Regions from separate parts of the Drouetiella sp. genome, predicted to be linked through region 2. Evidence: riboswitches for the same ligand, from Rfam matches in the RefSeq annotation. Region 2 holds a riboswitch; the other holds the start of a gene.

Region 1 (9,408 bases), on a different contig from region 2:
CAACCCATGGGCATCCTGCCAGGGCGTAATTTGAACAAACTGACGCTGACCGTCTAGATCAAATTCAAATTGTTTGCGGGTTGCGAAATTTTGTAGCGCCAGTAAATGCCGAGCCGCTGACCGAATCAGCAGATCGTCGGAGTCAGACGCGAACAGGCGTTGCTGCTGACTTCGGCTGTAGATCTCGTGATCACCCGAACTTGCCACCAGCCGACCGTTAGATTCTAGGATAAAAACCCGCCCCGACTGACCGATTTGGATCTGCTCCAGAAAGGTGCTGAGGTCATCTAAACGCAAACCCACTGCTGCAACGCCCACGCGCTTGCCCGATAGGCGAAGGGGATGTAGCGCAGTTAGGGTCAGATCAGGAGTGCCTGCGCCCTCACCAATAGAACTCCAGATAGCTCTATCTTGGGCGATCGCCTGATGCCCAAGAGCATGGGAACTTTTCACACTGCCACCCGAATGAGGGGCGCTATCCGACACGCGATCAACCCTATATTCTGCTGGCTGCCCTGGCTGAGTGGGTCGCCGTACCACACCGACAAGTTGACCTGCTTCGCGGTCTAGATAAATAGAGTTGATGACGCTAAAAGCCTGAATGCGCTTGAGCAAATAGCCATCCAGAGCTTTTAAGTCTTGAGACTGGAGGTCAACAATACCCATCTCTACATCATCTGCTACCAGTCGAGCGATCGCGGGCGGGGCAGCAGTGTAAGCCTTCAGATGGTGCTCAACGCGATCGCCCACTTGCTCTAAGAGCTGATCTGCTAAACCCTGAACGGTTTGCTGCTGGTTGCGATGAGTCCAGTAGCCCGCCAGCCCCACAAAAATGACAATTGGCGCCATGCAGGAGCCAACCAGCACAAAGCGAAGAGACAGTTTCCCAGAAAGTTGGTCGATCAGTCTGCTGACCAAGCTGCCAGATTTAGAGCGCTGAGGGGCGGGTGAATTCATGGATCTATCCACGAATGAGCTATGGCAAAGCGATCGCGTCCTGCCTGTTTCGCACGATAGAGCGCTTGGTCAGCCGCTGCGATCAGATCGTCAGGCGATCGATCGAGCTGCGGAACAATAGTTGCAATGCCCATGCTGAGGGTCAGATAGGAACTCACGCTAGAGGTGGCATGAGGGATCTGAATCTGGAGCAACTGAGCCTGAATTCTTTGAGCTAACTCGATCGCGCCTTCGAGCGGAGTTTTGGGTAGGGTCAGGGCAAATTCTTCTCCTCCGTAGCGAGAGGCTAGATCGGCTGGGCGCTTGGCACAGGCTTCTAGAACGACACCTACCCGCTGCAAACAGTCGTCTCCAGTCGGGTGCCCATAGGTGTCGTTGTACTGTTTAAAGAAATCAATATCACACAAAATCAGCGCTAGGGGCTGCTGTTCGCGTGCCATTCTGCGCCATTCTTGCTCCAGATGCTCATTGAAACAGCGACGATTTGCTAACTGCGTTAGACCATCCAGATTCACCAATCGCTTCAGCTCCTGGTTAGCTTGTGCGAGCTGCTGCTGTAATTGGTGCAGGGTTAGATGGGTTTTTACCCTCGCCAAGACTTCAGCCGTATGGAAAGGCTTAGTAATGTAATCGACTCCCCCAACTTCAAAGGCTCTGATTTTGTCGGAAATATCATCCAGGGCGCTCAAAAAGATGACGGGGATATCGCAAGTTTTCAGATTAGATTTGAGCTGACAGCAAACCTCATAGCCATCTAGATCGGGCATACAAATATCTAGCAAAATCAGCTCTGGTGGCAATGTCTCAGCAGCCATAAGCGCCATCCGCCCGTTGATAACGGTACGCGCTTCATAGCCTTGCTGTACCAGAATGCCAGAGAGGAAACGCAGGTTATCGGGCGTGTCATCCACAATTAGGATATTGCCTTCGCAGGTCATTGGAGGGCACCGCCCATTAAGTACATTAAGTATCAGAGCGCTACAGTTAGGTATATCTAGTTTGCCCAATTATGAGCTAAAACTCAAAAATTTTTGGCAGTGGTATTTAGGTAAGGCTTTTTGTTGCGTGGGCAAAGCCCACGCAACAAAAAGCCTTACCCCTTAAGGACTACCAAATTCTTGATGCTCATCACCGGAGAGGAAACCAGATCTTTAGCACTGCTCAATAGGATCATAAGTTTTATTTTCATAAGGCTTGATTTTGTAGGATAGGTCATTTGATCACTCCCCAAAGTCATGTTGGCAAAATAGTATTGGTAAATAGTATTGGTAAATACGGTTTCACCTTAAAACATTCATCAGGATTAGCAGTCCTGCAAAAACAATCACGGTTTCCATGAGCTTGCTGAATAGCGCTACCGATGTGCGATCGAAGAAGACCTTAAGCACTTTGTAATCCTTTTGCTCATTACCTTGAGTGCAGCCATTCTTCTCAGAATTCTCACGGCGCTTCGTCAAGTTCCCTACACGCTGCCGTTGATGAGAGTGGGCTTAGTGGCATCAGTGAATTTTTGGTTGCTAGAGCTGTCACCCAGTAGGATTCTAAGGGTGTTGCCTCCGCTACTGTTGAGGCGGGCTGGAGCATGAGTCGCAGGAGGAGTTTTGAAAATCGCTGATCTCTGGAATGATCTTTTTTGGGAGAGGGGCGCTGCGCACGACTCTCCCAAAAAAGATCATTCCTCTGTTAAGCATTCTAGAGGGAAAAAGTCAATTAAAGTGATGACTAAGAGGGTAGTGCTCAAGATGTAATGAATACCAGAACCCTACTCTAATCGTCTTGAGAGAAATGGCGATCGAGAAAGCTGAGCGCATGGTTACGCAACTCATAGTATTGCGGCAGCTCACGAATTTCTTGAATATTGCGAGGGTGAGCAAACGGCACCTCTAGAATTTCGCCAATTCGGGCGGCTGGCCCGTTGGTCATCAGCACAATCTGGTCAGCCATGTATAGTGCCTCATCTACATCATGAGTCACCATCATCACCGCCTGTCGCTGGCTCTCCCAAATATCTAGCACCTGCCGCTGAAGCTTGCCCCGCGTCAGGGCATCCAAGGCCCCAAACGGTTCATCCATCAGCAGTAAAATCGGACGAATGGCGATCGCTCTAGCAATGCCCACCCGCTGCTTCATGCCGCCAGAAAGCTCGTCAGGATACTTGTTTGCGGCTGCCGTCAGGTTCACCATCGCCAGATGTTCGTTGACCAACTGCTTTTTTTCGGCAGGCGACAAATGTACCAATACTTCATCTACCGCCAAGCGGATATTCTCCCGCACCGTCAGCCAAGGCAGCAGCGAATATTGCTGGAACACCATCATGCGATCGGCTCCGGGCTTACGAATTTCTTTGCCCTGTAACCGCACCGATCCCGAAGAAGCTTTCTCCAGACCCGCCACAATTTTCAGCAGTGTCGATTTGCCGCAGCCAGAGTGACCGATGACTGCCACAAACTGATTTTCTCGAATGGTCAAATTAATTCCGTCCAGAATCGTAGATTTGCTCCCATCGCCTGCTTTGTAGGTTTTGGTCAAATTCTCGATTGCCAAAAACTCCTCAGAACCTGAGCGAGAGGGGCGATCGCCTGTCGCATAATGCAGATTAGATTTCACCGTGATTGCCTCCTGTAGAGAAATTGGCATTGCTTAATTTGAATGTGAAATTAGCACCGCCGAAAAATTAAGTCATGTAAATGGGAATGGATCGATTAGCGCGAATCTCGAAGCTGTTGAGGTAACGCACCGGATCGCTGGGATCGAAGGCTTTGCGATCGATAAACATCTCCGCAGGTTCTACTCTGTAATCACTGGCTGGACACTGAATCCCCATTTCATTGGCGATCTCGCGGTACAGATCGGTTCTCCAGGCGACTTTAGCCTTTTCCTCAGCATCCTTAGGAAACTCTGAAATCTGTCCCCAGCGGGCTGCCTGAGTCATGAGCCAAATCGCCTGAGACTGCCACAAAAAGGTGGAGTGGTTGCCGGAAACTGCGGCTAGGTCGGGTGGCAAATCGTAGAACATTGTGGTTTCAGCAGCTTCCACCATTCTTTTTTTGCCGTCAAACCCGCCGTAGTTGTAGTTGCCCACAATTCCTGGTGCCGTAAACTTGCTGACGCATTCGGGCAGCTTGCTGACATCACTCGGATTAATCACCGTTGGAGCCACGCACTGGCGCGGTTTTGCTCCAGTGAACGATCGCGCCGTAATCAATTTGGCAACTTCCTCTCGATTTTCTGGCTGGCTGCAATATTGACAGGCTTCAATCATGGTCTTGATCAGCGATCGATAGGTTTTGGGATTCTCATTAATAAACGACTCCTGTACGGCTAAAACGCGATCGGGATGTCCGCGCCAGATTTCTCGTCCTTGCGCGAAGGTGAACCCTACCCCCTCATTGCCCTGAATCGCGCGGGTGTTCCAGGGTTCAGCCACCATGTAGCCCTGCATATTGCCGATGCGCATATTGACGACCATCTGCGGCGGCGGCACGATAATGATGCGAAACTCGGTCAGTACATCCACCCCCACTGCAGCAGACAGGTAGCGGACAAAGTATTCATAGATCGAGGAGCTAAGCACTACCGCCCAGACCCGACGCTCTGGCGGCAGGCTTTCAAAATAGCGGCGGAAGTCTCGCCCAAAGCTATCCATGTCGCCATTGTACTCATGCAAGGGGCGCAATCCCGCCTCCCACATGGCTTTGCTCATGGTCATGGCGTTGCCGTGCCGATGGATGGTCATGCCTGCACAGAGGGGCGCATGGCGTGCGCCCTCTGCGCCAATGCGGGCGTTGGTTACGGCTCCCGATACGACTGGAGATGCATCCAGCCGACCAAAAATCACGCCATCTCGCGATGTTGCCCAGCTTGCCTCGCGGCTAAGGGTAACGTTGAGTCCATACTTGCGAAACAGACCTTTTTCGTAGGCGATCGCAAACGGCGCACAATCATTAACAGGCACAAAACCAATGTTTAGATTGGGCTTTTCCAGGCTTTTGGCATCGACCACGGGATCAATATCGGCTTGGGTGATGACTCCACCAGATGTCCCAGACGGCAGACTACAAGCTGCGAGGGCGCTGGTTGCAGCAAATCCGCCCAAGCCATAGAGAAGCGATCGTCGGCTCAGGTTATGCATAGAAACTCGACTTATTTAGTTCTTATGGGTTTACAGCGCTTTGCGCTTGGTTAAGTATGGGTTATTTTTGTAGAAGCCTCGCTCCGCGAGGCTTCTACAAAAATAACTGTGGTTTATGCAATTGAAAATTGCTGTAAAGTTTGGAGAATCGAGTGGCTACAGAATTATGTAGACGAGGGCGATCGATGCGTTACCAGAACCTGTAGCCGCCCCAGAAGATAGTCCAGCACCAGACCCGTACTGCCAATGACCAGAATTGCCAGAAAGACCGAGTTTAGGTTCAGGCGGCTCCACTCGTCCCAGACAAAGAAGCCAATCCCAATGCCGCCCGTCAGCATTTCTACGGCAACAATCACCAGCCATGCGATGCCCAAGCTAATCCGTAACCCCGTGAAAATATAGGGCAAGCTTGCTGGCAAAATAATTTTGGTAATCTGCCGCCAGCGCGACATTTCCAGTACCCGCGCCACATCTAGATAGTCTTGGGATACGCTGGACACTCCCAGAGCTGTGTTGATGATGGTGGGCCAGAGCGAGGTAATGAAGATGACAAAAATAGCTGAAGGATTCGCCAGATTAAAAATTGCTAGGGCGATCGGCAACCAGGCAACCGGAGAGACAGGTCGAAAAATCTGAATTAGCGGATTGATTGCCAGCAGAGCTTTGCGCGACATACCTATCAAAAAACCGACTGGAATTGCCACCAGAGATCCCAGCAAAAATCCTAGGAACACGCGCCGCAAGCTTGCCAGCAGCAGCCAGCCAATGCCCAAGTCTCCAGGGCCACGTCGATAGAAAGGATGGGTGATGTAGTCGAGGTTCGCTAGCAGCGCCTCCAGCGGCGTAGGCAACAGCTCAGACACAAACGCAGCGACAAACCACCATAGCAAAAGGACTCCCAAAATCCCCAAGAGCGGCAGTAAAACAACGTCCTGAAACAAAGTCGGGCGAATAGACTTACGCCATGCAGCCTGAGCCGCTATGGCGATCGCCATAGTATTAAATTGCAGCATTCAATTCCTCCTGAGTAGGCGAGGCAGGTACATAAACAGAGCTCCACAAAACCCTAGATGGGAGATGTGGCAGAAATCGCTCTTAACCAGACCCGAGGACACTGAAGGCAATCGAGCAACAAAAAGCTGATTCTTCAGTCTCCCCTCAATGCCGACGGAGTTAGCTGACGGGCTAGGGCTGAGAGGTGCCCTTCCTCCAGAAGGCATTTGCCTTTTGGAAAATTCGCCCCAAGATTTGGTTCCTCCGCTCTTTATTTCGTCATCATTGCTGACGAAACAACAGATTAGGCTGACTGACTATGGGTTCTAATCAGGCTATCACCCCTTCCTGAGAATCGTCAATCCTTTTCGATGCCAACAAATGCCTCAAAATAGCCCTCGAAAATCAGGGGATCGCGTCAGGAATAGCTGACCTTGAAACGGTAGTCATTACTCCGACTCACAGAACGCCTGAGTAGGGTTTGCATCACCGCTTCGCAAATCTGTTCACACAACAGCTCATCAAGCTTCTAGAGCTGTCGCTGCCACACAACCAGCTCTAGAAACCAGCCTATGACACAAAAGTTATAGGCGAGTTTTTATTTCGCAATTTCGCACAAGATTTATATCACCCAAAATATGCAAGATTCACCTTCCCGCGATCGCTTCCCGCAACTCTTTGCCGGATTAACTGCCCTATCCCTTGCTCTGGTCGTCAGCTCCTTTATGGCAGCCAACGCCATCCGTAATTTTAAACAATCTAACGATGCGCTAATGGTCACAGGATCTGCCAAACGCCCGATTCGATCGGATTATGTGGTTTGGCGAGCCTCTGTCTCTAGCCAACAGTCCACAGCTCAGGCAGCTTACCAAGAGCTAAAGCGTCAGACGGAGCGCGTGCAAAGTTACCTGAAAGCTCAGCAGGTGCCCGATGATGCAATCACGCTGAACGCGATCGAAACCTATGCGATTCCAGAGGTTGCTGCTAACGGACGGGAGACAGGACAAACGATCGCCTATCGCCTGAGTCAGCGGTTGGAAGTTCGCTCTAGTGAGGTCGATCGCATTACTCAGCTTTCTCAACAAGCAACTGACTTGATTAACGAGGGTATCTCCCTAACTTCCGAGCCGCCGCAATATCTGTACACGCAGTTGGGAAAAGTGCGGATCGAGATGGTGGCTGAAGCGACTAAGGATGCTAAGGCTAGAGCAGAAGCGATCGCTCAAAGCACGGGGAATCGGGTGGGAGCAGTGCGCAGTGCTGAAACGGGGGTGTTTCAAATCACGTCTCGTAACTCAACAGATGTCAGCGATTCGGGGATTTATGACACTTCATCGATCGACAAAGACATTACAGCAGTGGTATCAGTGAAGTTCGGAATGGAGTAATTATCTGTATCTTAGGGTGGAAATTAGAGCCATAACCTTCCAAAACTCTTGGGTCTTCAAGCAGCCAAACGAAGTCTCAAGGGTTCACTCTTTCGCATAATTGGCGATCGCTGGGTGGAGTAGAGAGTAAGGCAGTATGAGGAAGTATGAGGAAGTATGAGGAAGGCAGATCAATCGCCCCATAACAATCTAATTCATAATCTGGTAGCGGTATTTAGATAAGAATTTTTTGTTGCGTCGGCTTTGCCGACGCAACAAAAAATTCTTACCCCTTAGGACTATCCACAATCTGAGTAACGAGGAGAACTATCAAAGCGATGGTTCATTAAGCGGCTTAACTCGCTCAAAACTTCTGACTAAGCAGCAATTAAATCGCCGATCGAATTTAAAGCAAACTCTGTGAGTAGCGCGGAAGTGGCAGTGCAGAACAAATTCAGCCATTTGGCGGTTTCATAACTTGCGCAGCTCAGTATTAAAGTGAGCATATGAAATTCTAATTTTGTAATCCGTACTCGTAAACAGACACAAGTTAAGACAAACTAATTCAGGTGACGTCAGAAGGCAAGATAACACACATCAATGGCAATCTAGTTTAAGTTGCAGAACCTTAACCTGAGGAAGCTTTAGAACCAATCAGGATCATGACTTTTGCACAGCCAAGGTACATTCTAGAAGCTAAGTTTTTTTGAAGTTTCGTATTAGTTTCCAGTCATAGTTCTATGACACAAAGCTACAAAAAGCCTAGTTCCCTTGCACGGGAAATTTTATACATCGACTCCTTACACTAATTTATTCATCCTGTAATCTGCTGATTCTGTGCAGGAGATTCAGTAACTTTTCAGTTCTTCAGTTTTAATGACTTGCCGCTTGCTGCCATAGCTCGCGTCTGCGACAGGCACTACTTGAGCTAATCTAACTTTAAAATCTCATGATTCAACAATTACAGGTGGTTCAGCAATTGCAATCACAGCGGCGCAAACGAGGCGTTATCCTTAGCTCTAGAGGCTGGCAGCGGCTTCAGGCTGCTGAACAACGTCTGGCAGAGCAAAGCAATGCAGGCAAGCCCCACACGCTAGAGCAGTTGGGAGAACTAACTGACCTGAGTCCCAATACAATCACGAAGGTGCGGCGTAAGCGCCTTGCAGTCGATCGCCAGACGCTAGAGCTTTATTTTAATGCGCTTAACCTTAGCCTTAATCCGAATGATTACATCAGCCTTGATCCCGACACGATCGCCCAAAGTCTTCTCCGCAAGCCGCTGCAAGGACAGCTATCGCTAGACTCAAGCCTATATATCGATCGCCCTCCCGTTGAGCAATTAGTCTGTGAAGAAATCATGCAGCCCGGCGCTTTAATTCGAATTAGAGCGCCTCAACAGTTTGGCAAAACTTCGCTAATGACTCGAACCCTTGCCTGGGCACAAGACAAGCAGCTTTCTGGTACCGTCTTGAGCCTACATCTTGCTGATGCAGCCGTCTTGTCTAACCTCGATCGGTTTCTGCGCTGGTTCTGTGCAGTAATCACCCAAAGCCTTCAGCTTCCACATCAGGTTGATGATCATTGGGATACCATCTTCGGCAGCAGCTACAACTGCACGCGCTACTTTGAGAGCTGCTTACTCCCTGAGATGAATGCGCCGCTGGTGTTAGCCCTAGATGGAGTTGATATTCTATTTCACTATCCAGACATTGCTAGCGATTTCTTTGGAATGCTGCGCGCCTGGTATGAAAAAGCGCGTTATGGCAACAGCACCAGCAATGCTTGGCAGCAGTTGCGGCTAATGGTCGTTTACTCTACCGAAATTCATTCATTATCTGATCTCAATCAATCTCCTTTCAACGTAGGTTTGTCGGTTGAGTTATCGGCTTTTACCCGCGAGCAAGTGCTGGATTTAACACAGAGATATGGGCTAGAGCAGACCGAATGTGTCGAGCAGCT
Region 2 (9,408 bases):
TGGACAGTGCAATCTGGATCGATCGCCTTGTTTGCAATAGCCATTATTGATGATGCTCCAGAGGGCGAACGTCGGTATCTGTTTGATGTCAAACCTGGGGAAGCTCTATTTAGCGCTATATTGAGCCATTCAGAACATCACCTAGGCATTCTGGCAGTAGCTGTTGAACCCGCAGAACTCTGGGAGCAGTCGATCGCTACCGTCGGTCTGCCCACTCTGTTGCCGCTCGTAGAAACATGGGTTCATCAATTAGCACAGGTGAAAGGGCTACCGCATACTGTTTTTGCTAAGCCGACTCACTCCGATCGCTATGTTTCTTTAGTTAAAGATCAAGTCTTTCAGCCACCTAGAGATCAGGTGCTATGGATACAGTGCCAGCAGGGAACCGTGCAGTGGCTGGGATATGATTCGTTAACGCTGGTTCCTGAATCGGGTATCCTGCCGCTGGCAAGTGGAATGTGGGTGCAATCTACGGATAATGTTCAGCTTTTGGTGCAATCTACGACAGAAATAGATACGATCGACACTCTAGTTGCAGGATTAAATCATCTCCATAGTTATTTTCTGCGAGGGATTGAGTTAGTTACTACCCAGGAAACTCAGGCAGAATTTTCTAGGTTTCAAAAAAGACAGCAGCTTAATCGTCAGGTGACGCAAGATACGCTCAAAGATCTGGTGGCTCTGCTTCAGCCTAGACCCGCCAATCAGTTTGCAGAGGCGGATGAGCTACTGATGGTGGCTGGAGCCGTAGGCAAAGCCTTAGGGGTTGCCATCAAGCCAGCGATGGAGGCGGAAGATGCCAGTCGAATGCGTGATCCCTTGGAGGCGATCGCCCGATCTTCTCGGCTACGGCTGCGACGGGTTCTTCTCCGAGACAAGTGGTGGGAAAAGGATGGTAGCGCCATTATTGCCTATCGGCGTCAGGGCAAAAGCCCGGTTGCGCTTTTGCCGATCGCGGGTGATCACTATGTCATTTTTGATCCCCAGGCGGAAACGAATCATTCCTCTCAGCGGCGTTATCCGCGGGTGGATGCAGAGATTGCGTCAAGCTTGGAGCCGAGTGCCTACATCTTCTACCGCTCTTTTCCTGAATCGGTTCTACGAGCCTGGGATCTAGTGCGGTTCGCCTTTAAAGGACAGCTCAAGAATCTCATCATTCTGCTGAGCATGGGGATTGCCAGTACCCTAGCGGGAATGCTGGTGCCACTGGCAACAGGCATTTTAATTGACACGGCTCTACCAACAGGCAATCGTAATCTGCTGATCCAGATTGGATTAGGTTTGCTGTTCTTTGCGTTGGGTTCTGTCAGCTTAGAGTTGGTGCAGGGTTTAGCCACAATGCGGCTAGAAGCGGTTTCTGAAGCCTCAATGCAGGGGGCGGTTTGGGATCGGTTGCTCAAGCTGAAGCCGACTTTTTTTCGGGAATATACGATCGGCGATCTGGAGTCTCGCGTTTCAGGCATTGGTCAAATCCGCAGAAAGCTAACGGGTACCACCTTTCGCACCATTCTGACGGGCTTTTTTGCGCTGCTAAACTTTGGGCTGATGCTGATCTATAGCCCTAGTTTGGCGCTGGTGGCAGGCGTAGTGGCAGTGGTGGCGATCGCCTTTACTGCCACTTCTGGGGCGCTGCTGCTTCAGCAGACCCGTCCGCTTCTAGAGCTGCGGGGCGAAATTTATGGCTTGTTGGTGAAATTGATTGAGGCTGTGCCTAAACTGAGGAGCGCTGGGGCTGAGGAGCGTGCTTTTGCGACCTGGGGGCAAAAATACACGCGGCAGCTTCAGCTTGAGTTAAGCACTCAAAAGATTCAGGACGGCGTGGCAATTTTTAACACCGTGATGCCGGGATTGACGGCAACCCTGCTGTTTTGGGCGACGGTAATTGTGATTGGGCAGGCGCAGTCTGCGGGAGAGACAGGGCTTTCTACAGGGAGGTTTCTCGCCTTTAGCGCTGCCTTTGGGATTTTTATCAGTGGGGCTACCAGCCTCAGCAATGCTATTACTTCTGTGCTGGAAGTGGTGACCTTGTGGAAGCGATCGCAGCCTATCCTGGCTGCTGAGCCAGAGGTCGATCCCGACAAGGCTGATCCGGGTAGGCTGACCGGGCGAGTGAGGGTCGATCGTGTGACCTTCCGCTATCGAGACGATGGACCTCTGACTCTCGATCAAATCAGCTTTCATGCAGAGCCAGGAGAATTCATCGCGCTGGTAGGCCCTTCGGGCAGCGGTAAATCGACTCTGTTGCGATTGCTGCTAGGCTTCGATACTCCTAGCGACGGCAGTATCTATTACGATGGGCAAGATCTCTCAGGGTTGGATATTACGGCTGTGCGTAGACAGTTGGGGGTGGTGCTGCAAAATAGCCGCATTAATTCCGGCAGCATCTTTGCCAATATTTCTGCCAGCGCCTTACTGGCTGTCAGTGAAGCTTGGGAAGCAGCAGAGCGTGCGGGTTTTGCGGATGACGTGCGGGCAATGCCGATGGGTATGTATACGTTTGTCAGCGAGGGCGGCTCCAATATCTCTGGCGGTCAGCGGCAGCGGCTCATGATTGCGCGGGCTTTGGCGCTGAAGCCTCAGATTTTGCTATTCGACGAAGCCACGAGCGCGTTAGATAACCGGACGCAGGCGATCGTCACCGAAAGTTTGGATGCTCTGGGCGTGACGCGCATCGTGATTGCCCATCGCCTCAGCACCATTCGCCATGCCGATCGCATCTATGTGATTGAAGCAGGGCGGGTTGTGCAACAGGGATCGTTTGACGAACTGGCTCAGCAGGAAGGCTTATTTGCTCAGTTGATTGCTAGGCAGATGGCGACCTAGCCTCAGCAGCATTGCTGAATCTGGATACGAATTTTTTTGGAAAGGGGCGCTGAGGCAAGCTATAAGCGAAGCCATCAAGCAAAGTCTCTAGAAAAAGCTAATAATAGAGGCTATTAGGCCAATCAAATCTTGTCTATCCTGATATCGAGACTCGTCAAGGAAAATGATGATGAAAGACCCAACGACTCATTCTTCAATGAAGTGGGCTAGTGCCATATCGACGCGTCCTTCGCTAGAAGCTGCCGTCAAAGATGTGGCAGAGCAAGCCCAGCTTTGTTTGCAAGATACTGCGGATTTGGGGTTTGTTTTTATCTCATCTGCCTTTGCTAGCGAGTATTCTCGACTGCTGCCTCTCCTCAAAGAGCATCTCTCTGTTCCAGTTTTGCTCGGCTGTGGGGGCGGGGGCGTGATCGGCATGGATCACACTCAGCAAGTTCAAGAGATTGAGGGCGAAGCGGCGATTAGCCTGACTTTAGCTCGATTACCTGAAGTTGATATTCATACGTTTCACATTGATGCAGAGAACTTGCCCGATCTTGACGGCCCTCCAGACGCATGGGTAAGCCTGATGGGTGTATCCCCTCAAGACAATCCGCATTTTATTTTATTGGCTGCGCCGGGTTCCTCTGGCGTAAACGAGCTTTTACAGGGGCTAGATTTTGCCTATCCGGATGCGGCTAAAGTGGGAGGGTTGACAGATGTCAGCTCTTTTTCGGGCAGTAGCGGCCTGTTTGGCAGCGATCGCTACTACCGAGACGGCGTAGTTGGGGTGGCTTTGAGCGGCAATATTGTGCTGGAAACGATCGTGGCGCAGGGCTGCCGTCCGATTGGGCAAACCTATCGCGTTGTGGAAGGCGAACGCAATGTTTTGCTAAAGCTAGAAGAACAGGGAGAAGATCAAACTTCCTGCGGCTTAACCCGCACGCCTCTAGAAATTTTGCAGGGAATGTTTCAAGATTTGAGCGAGGCAGACCGAACCATTGCTCAGCGATCGCTGTTTGTCGGCATTGCTCAAAGCGCTTTCAAGCAGCAGCTTGAGCAGGGCGATTTCCTGATTCGTAATTTGCTGGGCGTTGATCCCCGCACAGGTGCAGTTGCGATTGGCGATCGCGTCCGTCCAGGACAACGAATTCAGTTTCATTTGCGGGATGCTGAAGCTTCAGCCACCGATCTGGAAATGCTGCTAAAGCGCTACCCCAAGAACGTTAACCCTTCACCTGTAGGCGCGCTCATGTTTGCCTGTATGGGCAGAGGTCAGGGGCTTTACGATCAGGCTAATTTTGACTCTGATTTGTTTAGCCAATATCTTCCCCATGTGCCGTTAAGCGGGTTTTTCTGCAATGGAGAGATTGGTCCTGTAGGCAACACAACATTTCTGCATGGCTACACCTCTGTCTTCGGCATCTGGCGACAATCTGCCTCTTAATATGGCTACGCTGAACAGCCTATCTAGCGTTCTGTAGCAACCGCCAAGGCGGTTAGGGCGGGGGGACATTTAGGGTGGGGCGCAAAGTGCCCCACCCTAAATGTTCTAAGCAAAATGTTCTAAGCAAACTGGCGACTGCTATATCTAGCGTTGGACAGCCCACATTGCCCGTTTAACCAAACTCGGAATCTGAGAAGGGCGATCGGCTAAGGGAATGTTGGCCTGTTGAAAAGCTGCAATCTTGCCTTCAGTAGAACCTGGGCTATTGTGCAGCTCGGCTAGCCGGGAAGCGCCAACGCTTGAAGGATTGGGCAGCCTATGCCCCGCAACATAGGCAACCACGGGCTTATCGATCGCTTCTGCAACATAATGAGCCGCTGTCTCTTCACCCTCGCATCCCATTTCGCCCACTAGGACAATCACCTCGGTCTGCTCATCCTCTTCCAAGATTTGCAGCCATTGCTGAAAAGAAGACCCCGAAATCCGATCGCCCCCGATTCCCACGGCGATCGATTGCCCTAGCCCTGCCTGAGTCAGTTCCCAAGCGACTTCGTACGCCAAAGCTCCACTACGGCTTATAACTCCCACGTGCCCTGGCATATAAAAAGCAGGCGGATGGGTTCCTAGCAGAATTTGTCCTGGAACAATGATGCCTGGACAATTTGCCCCGACCACCAAAGTCTCGGTAATCTCAGCTTTGCGCACCAAAGACACCATATCTAGGGGCGGCACCCCTTCTGTGATGATAACGAGCTGGCGAATTCCGGCAGCGATCGCTTCTAGCGCCGCGTCTAAGACCTCGTAAGGTTTCACCAAGAGAATAGCGGTTTCCACCAAACCTCTCTGCGCCAGCGCCTGACCGACCATATCAAACACAGGAATACCGCAGATCATCTGCCCACCCCGCCCCGCACTTATACCCGCAACAATTTGGGTTCCATAGGTTGTCATGATGGGCACATAAACAGAACTGAGAGGTTCTGCAATACCCATCACCATTACCCGACTGTTGAATGTGAAATCCATGGCTAACGTGTCTTACGATCGAGAAAAGGAGAGTCTGAGATATAGGCGGGCGTGAAGCAGAAGGTATTCAGCAAAACCCCTTAAAGCTAAGCTCTGAATCGAGAGCTAGAGGGATTGAGTTCCCTAATGGGTTGAGCCTTCGTCAAGGCGACTGCTTGGTCAATGGCTCCATCTAGCCGCTCAACTACCGAAATACCCATCGGCATAAGGAGTTCTTGAGCCTGATAGAACTGAGCACCTACTAATCGCAGAACAAACACAGGGGAAGGCTGCGAAGAGTACCGCCTGATGTGGTTAGCAAACGTTTCGGCGATTTGAAGGCAGGAAATTGAACTGCCCACGAGGTTAATCAGCACCACCTTCAGCGATTTGTCTTGAGCCATGAGCGACAGACTTTGCTCGAAATGCTCAGCGAACGAAAGCTGCGGCAAACAGTATCGATAGGCTTCCCCTAAATCAACAAAGCTTGCTGCCTTGCCTCCAGCCTGCTTCAACAAATCTAGAGTGGTCATTATCAGGCCAGCGCCCGCAGAAATTATGCCTATGCTTCCATTAGATTCCACTTGCTTAAATCGACAGGTCAATCTTGAGGAAACAGATGCCTGAGCCTGATAGGCTTGGTCACGGCTGTTGGCGACCATAGATGCCAGATCGTCTTGGCGACCCAAGGCTGCATCGTTTATGGTTACCCTGCCGTCTAGCGCCATTAATTCACCTTCTGCCGTTACAGCCAAAGGATTGATTTCTAATAGGTCTAAATCTTGACGTACAAATAGCTGATACATTTTCTCAATCACAGCACTGACCGATTGAATTAAAGCTCCTTTAAGCCCCATTTTCAGGGCTAGGCGGCGTGCATAAAAAGAAGAAAATTCTTGATCGACGATAACTCGCTGAATATGCTCTAGCTTTGGTTCAGCGTCAAGTCCTCCGTGCTGAGAACCCAGCAGCAGCGGACGACGAGTTGCGCTGTCAAGCACGATCGCCAGATAGAATTCTAAGTCAGTTTCGTACTTCGGTTCTGCCAACAAAACCTCTGGATATTGACCCATGATGGGCAGGTGAAAAATGGCTTGGGCAGATGCTATTGCGTCAATGGTGTTTTCCGCTAACCGAATTCCGCTGATTCTGCTGCGTCCTGCCTTGTGAATCTGAGATTTCAGAACAACAGGGTAGGGAATCTTCAGCTCTTTGACATCGGCAGGTCGGGCAATTCTTTGAGAGGGCAGTACAGGAATGCCCATCTGGCGGAACAGCTCTTTGGTTTGATACTCTAACAAGTCCATTTCACACGCTCTAACTAACGAGGACAGAAACTCCAGCACATTGACAGATGTCTCAATCTGTAAGGATGTAAAACTCGGCTCATGGCATTAGCCTTGAGCCACAACTTAATCACAGTACAAGCGTAGAAGTCTGAAGGTGACTTCCTTAAGAATGAATATTCGTAGGTCTAAAGCCGTCGAACATTTCACCTTTCCCCTTGAAGTCGTAACAATACCTGGTTGAAAACGAGAGCGCCTAAAAAGAGGCAATGCTCCGCAACCGGGTTAAATGCCGAACACCCTGACTCTATTACCAGATCTAAAGGTCATCTATTGTCTCCTCAAAGTCTAATGCGATCGCGTACAGCATTTGCCCTGCCGATTTGGATAGAATCAGAGAAACAAATGACCCACACAAGCCTGAGGATACCGAAGCAAACCAGTTAAAAAAATTCTGATTCTTCAGTCTCCTCTCAGTGCCGACGGAGTTAGCTGACGGGCTAGGGTTGAGAGGTACCCTTTTTCAGGTTTCTAAAAAAGCGAAGTCGAGTAGCTGAATTCAGCTAAAACCTACCTTATCTTTTCCAGTTCCTTGAGAATGCGCCCCAAGTTATGGTTCCTCCGCTTTGAACCTCTCTTTCAACTGCTTATGACTCAATCTGTCTCAGTAAGTCTGGACAAGTCGGTTGATGAAGCAGGTGGAGATACGAATTCAAATTAGGCTGACTTTTTGCATTGACATAGCCAAAATTACCACTGGATTGAGGGTTAGTCAACTGGTTAAGACTTAATTTTCTCTGAGCATTGCTTATGAATAACGATCTTGCTTACAGATTTAAGTTAAAGATATGAGGAGGGTTGGCTCTCAAATAATCCTGATCGACAGTGAGGTTTTATGAAAATTGGTGTGCCTAAAGAGACGAAAGATCAAGAATTTCGAGTAGGGCTGAGTCCAAGCAGCGTCAGGGGTTTGACCGATCGCAATCATGCTGTCTACGTACAAACTTCCGCCGGATTGGGTGCAGGTTTTACAGATGCAGACTATTTGCAAGCCGGAGCAAAAATTGTTGATGATGCCGCTACTGCCTGGGATCAAGAGCTAGTTGTAAAAGTCAAGGAACCCTTACCCGAAGAGTATCATTTCATTCAAAAGAATCAGCTGCTTTTTACCTATTTACACTTAGCGGCTAACCGTCCCCTGACTGAAGCTCTGATTGGCTCAGGGGTGACGGCGATCGCCTACGAGACGGTGGAGCTGCCAAACCGGAGTCTGCCATTGCTCACGCCTATGAGTATCATTGCTGGACGGCTGTCTGTGCAGTTTGGGGCACGCTATCTTGAACGCCAGCAAGGGGGACGAGGGGTGCTGTTGGGAGGAGTGCCAGGAGTACAGCCCGGTAAGGTGGTCATTTTGGGGGGTGGCATTGTGGGCACTGAGGCAGCAAAGATGGCGGTAGGACTAGGTGCCCAAGTGCAAATATTAGATGTCAATTTAGAGCGATTGGCTTACTTGGAAACTCTGTTTGGCTCTAGGGTGGAGCTGCTTTATAGCACTACGTCTCAGGTGGAAGCCGTTGTTCCGAGGGCTGATCTCTTGATAGGAGCGGTGCTGGTGCCGGGTCGCAGAGCGCCGATTTTGGTAGGGCGATCGCTCGTTGAGCAGATGCGTCCGGGGTCAGTGATTGTAGATGTGGCAGTTGATCAGGGGGGCTGTATTGAAACCTTGCGCCCGACTTCTCATACAAACCCAACCTATGTCGAGGCGGGGGTGGTTCACTATGGCGTTCCTAATATGCCGGGTTCTGTGCCTTGGACGGCAACCCAAGCCCTCAATAACAGCACCTTTCCCTACGTGCTGAAGCTGGCAGATAAAGGGCTAGATGCTTTGGCGATCGATCCGGCTTTGGCTGGAGGGCTAAATGTTCAGGCTCACAAGCTAATCCATCCCGCAGTGCGGGAGGTGTTTCCTGATTTAGCGGGCTGAGCCAATGAAACGGTCGGGCGAACTCAAATTGGGCAAACTCAAACTGGAATGTGACCCTTACTACATATTTTTTCGTTAAATACTGTATTTTTGGCTACAAATTTGGACAAAATTAGCGACAATGGGACTATATCCTCAAGCAGTTGCTTGAGTCCTTCGACGCTTAATCGTAGAGGTAATCCCATGGTAGAAGCTGTTTGTACAATTCCTGTGCCTCAGACTGTCCAAGAGTTAGAGCTGGCAATCCGTCGTTATAAAACCAGCGACATCAGTGGTGCTGAGCTTTTCTGTCAATGGCAAGCCATTCGTGATGCGGCTTTGGCTTTAAGAGCTAAAGAATCCTGGGATGACTCGGTGGCAGGTGAAGAGAGCTACTGAAGTTTTTGGGCAGTGTTGGTACTCATGTAATGAATACCAACACCAAATTTTGAAAGGGATATGTGATGTATCCCTTTCAAAATTAATTTACGTTCCCAGAAAATCTCTACACCAGCAATTCGCCTGTTTCTTGGAGCTTGTGTAGACGGTTGTAGATGCCGCCGTGGTTGAGCAATTCAGCGTGATTGCCCACTTCAAGAATTCGACCATTATCGAGAACGACAATTTTGTCGGCTTCCCGAACGGTGCTGAGACGGTGGGCGATGATGATCGTGGTGCGAGTACCCAAGATACTGCGCATGGCTAACTGGATCGATCGCTCCGATTCATAGTCCAAGCTAGAGGTAGCTTCGTCAAACACCAGCACATCTGGATTCATCAGCAAGGCGCGGGCAATGCCTAGCCGCTGCCGCTGTCCGCCTGAGAGGCGTACGCCCCGCTCCCCAACAACTGTTTTGTAGCTCTTGGGCAGCAGCCGCACAAACTCATCGACTCTGGCAATTTCG

The links. Region 2 has a riboswitch for cyclic di-AMP ahead of AC5JMP_RS26190 (ATP-grasp domain-containing protein). Riboswitches for the same ligand answer to the same signal wherever they lie in the genome.
Region 1: linked by a shared signal. The riboswitch ahead of ntrB (nitrate ABC transporter permease) and the one ahead of AC5JMP_RS26190 (ATP-grasp domain-containing protein) in region 2 are both predicted to bind cyclic di-AMP.

What each region holds. Positions count from the first base shown of each region.
Region 1 is NZ_JCACIN010000002.1:70,492-79,899, reverse strand. Features, by position in the region: gene AC5JMP_RS00825 (PAS domain S-box protein) at 1-957, opposite strand, end outside; gene AC5JMP_RS00820 (diguanylate cyclase domain-containing protein) at 954-1,895, opposite strand; gene AC5JMP_RS00815 (hypothetical protein) at 2,238-2,414, opposite strand; gene AC5JMP_RS00810 (ABC transporter ATP-binding protein) at 2,725-3,594, opposite strand; gene AC5JMP_RS00805 (CmpA/NrtA family ABC transporter substrate-binding protein) at 3,632-5,104, opposite strand; gene ntrB (nitrate ABC transporter permease) at 5,254-6,102, opposite strand; cyclic di-AMP (ydaO/yuaA leader) riboswitch at 6,237-6,403, opposite strand; gene AC5JMP_RS00795 (SIMPL domain-containing protein) at 6,721-7,470, shown strand; gene AC5JMP_RS00790 (AAA-like domain-containing protein) at 8,399-9,408, shown strand, end outside.
Region 2 is NZ_JCACIN010000115.1:105,230-114,637, reverse strand. Features, by position in the region: gene AC5JMP_RS26205 (NHLP bacteriocin export ABC transporter permease/ATPase subunit) at 1-2,823, shown strand, start outside; gene AC5JMP_RS26200 (FIST signal transduction protein) at 3,020-4,249, shown strand; gene AC5JMP_RS26195 (succinate--CoA ligase subunit alpha) at 4,394-5,275, opposite strand; gene AC5JMP_RS26190 (ATP-grasp domain-containing protein) at 5,362-6,561, opposite strand; cyclic di-AMP (ydaO/yuaA leader) riboswitch at 7,003-7,195, opposite strand; gene ald (alanine dehydrogenase) at 7,436-8,524, shown strand; gene AC5JMP_RS26180 (hypothetical protein) at 8,708-8,902, shown strand; gene AC5JMP_RS26175 (ABC transporter ATP-binding protein) at 9,009-9,408, opposite strand, start outside.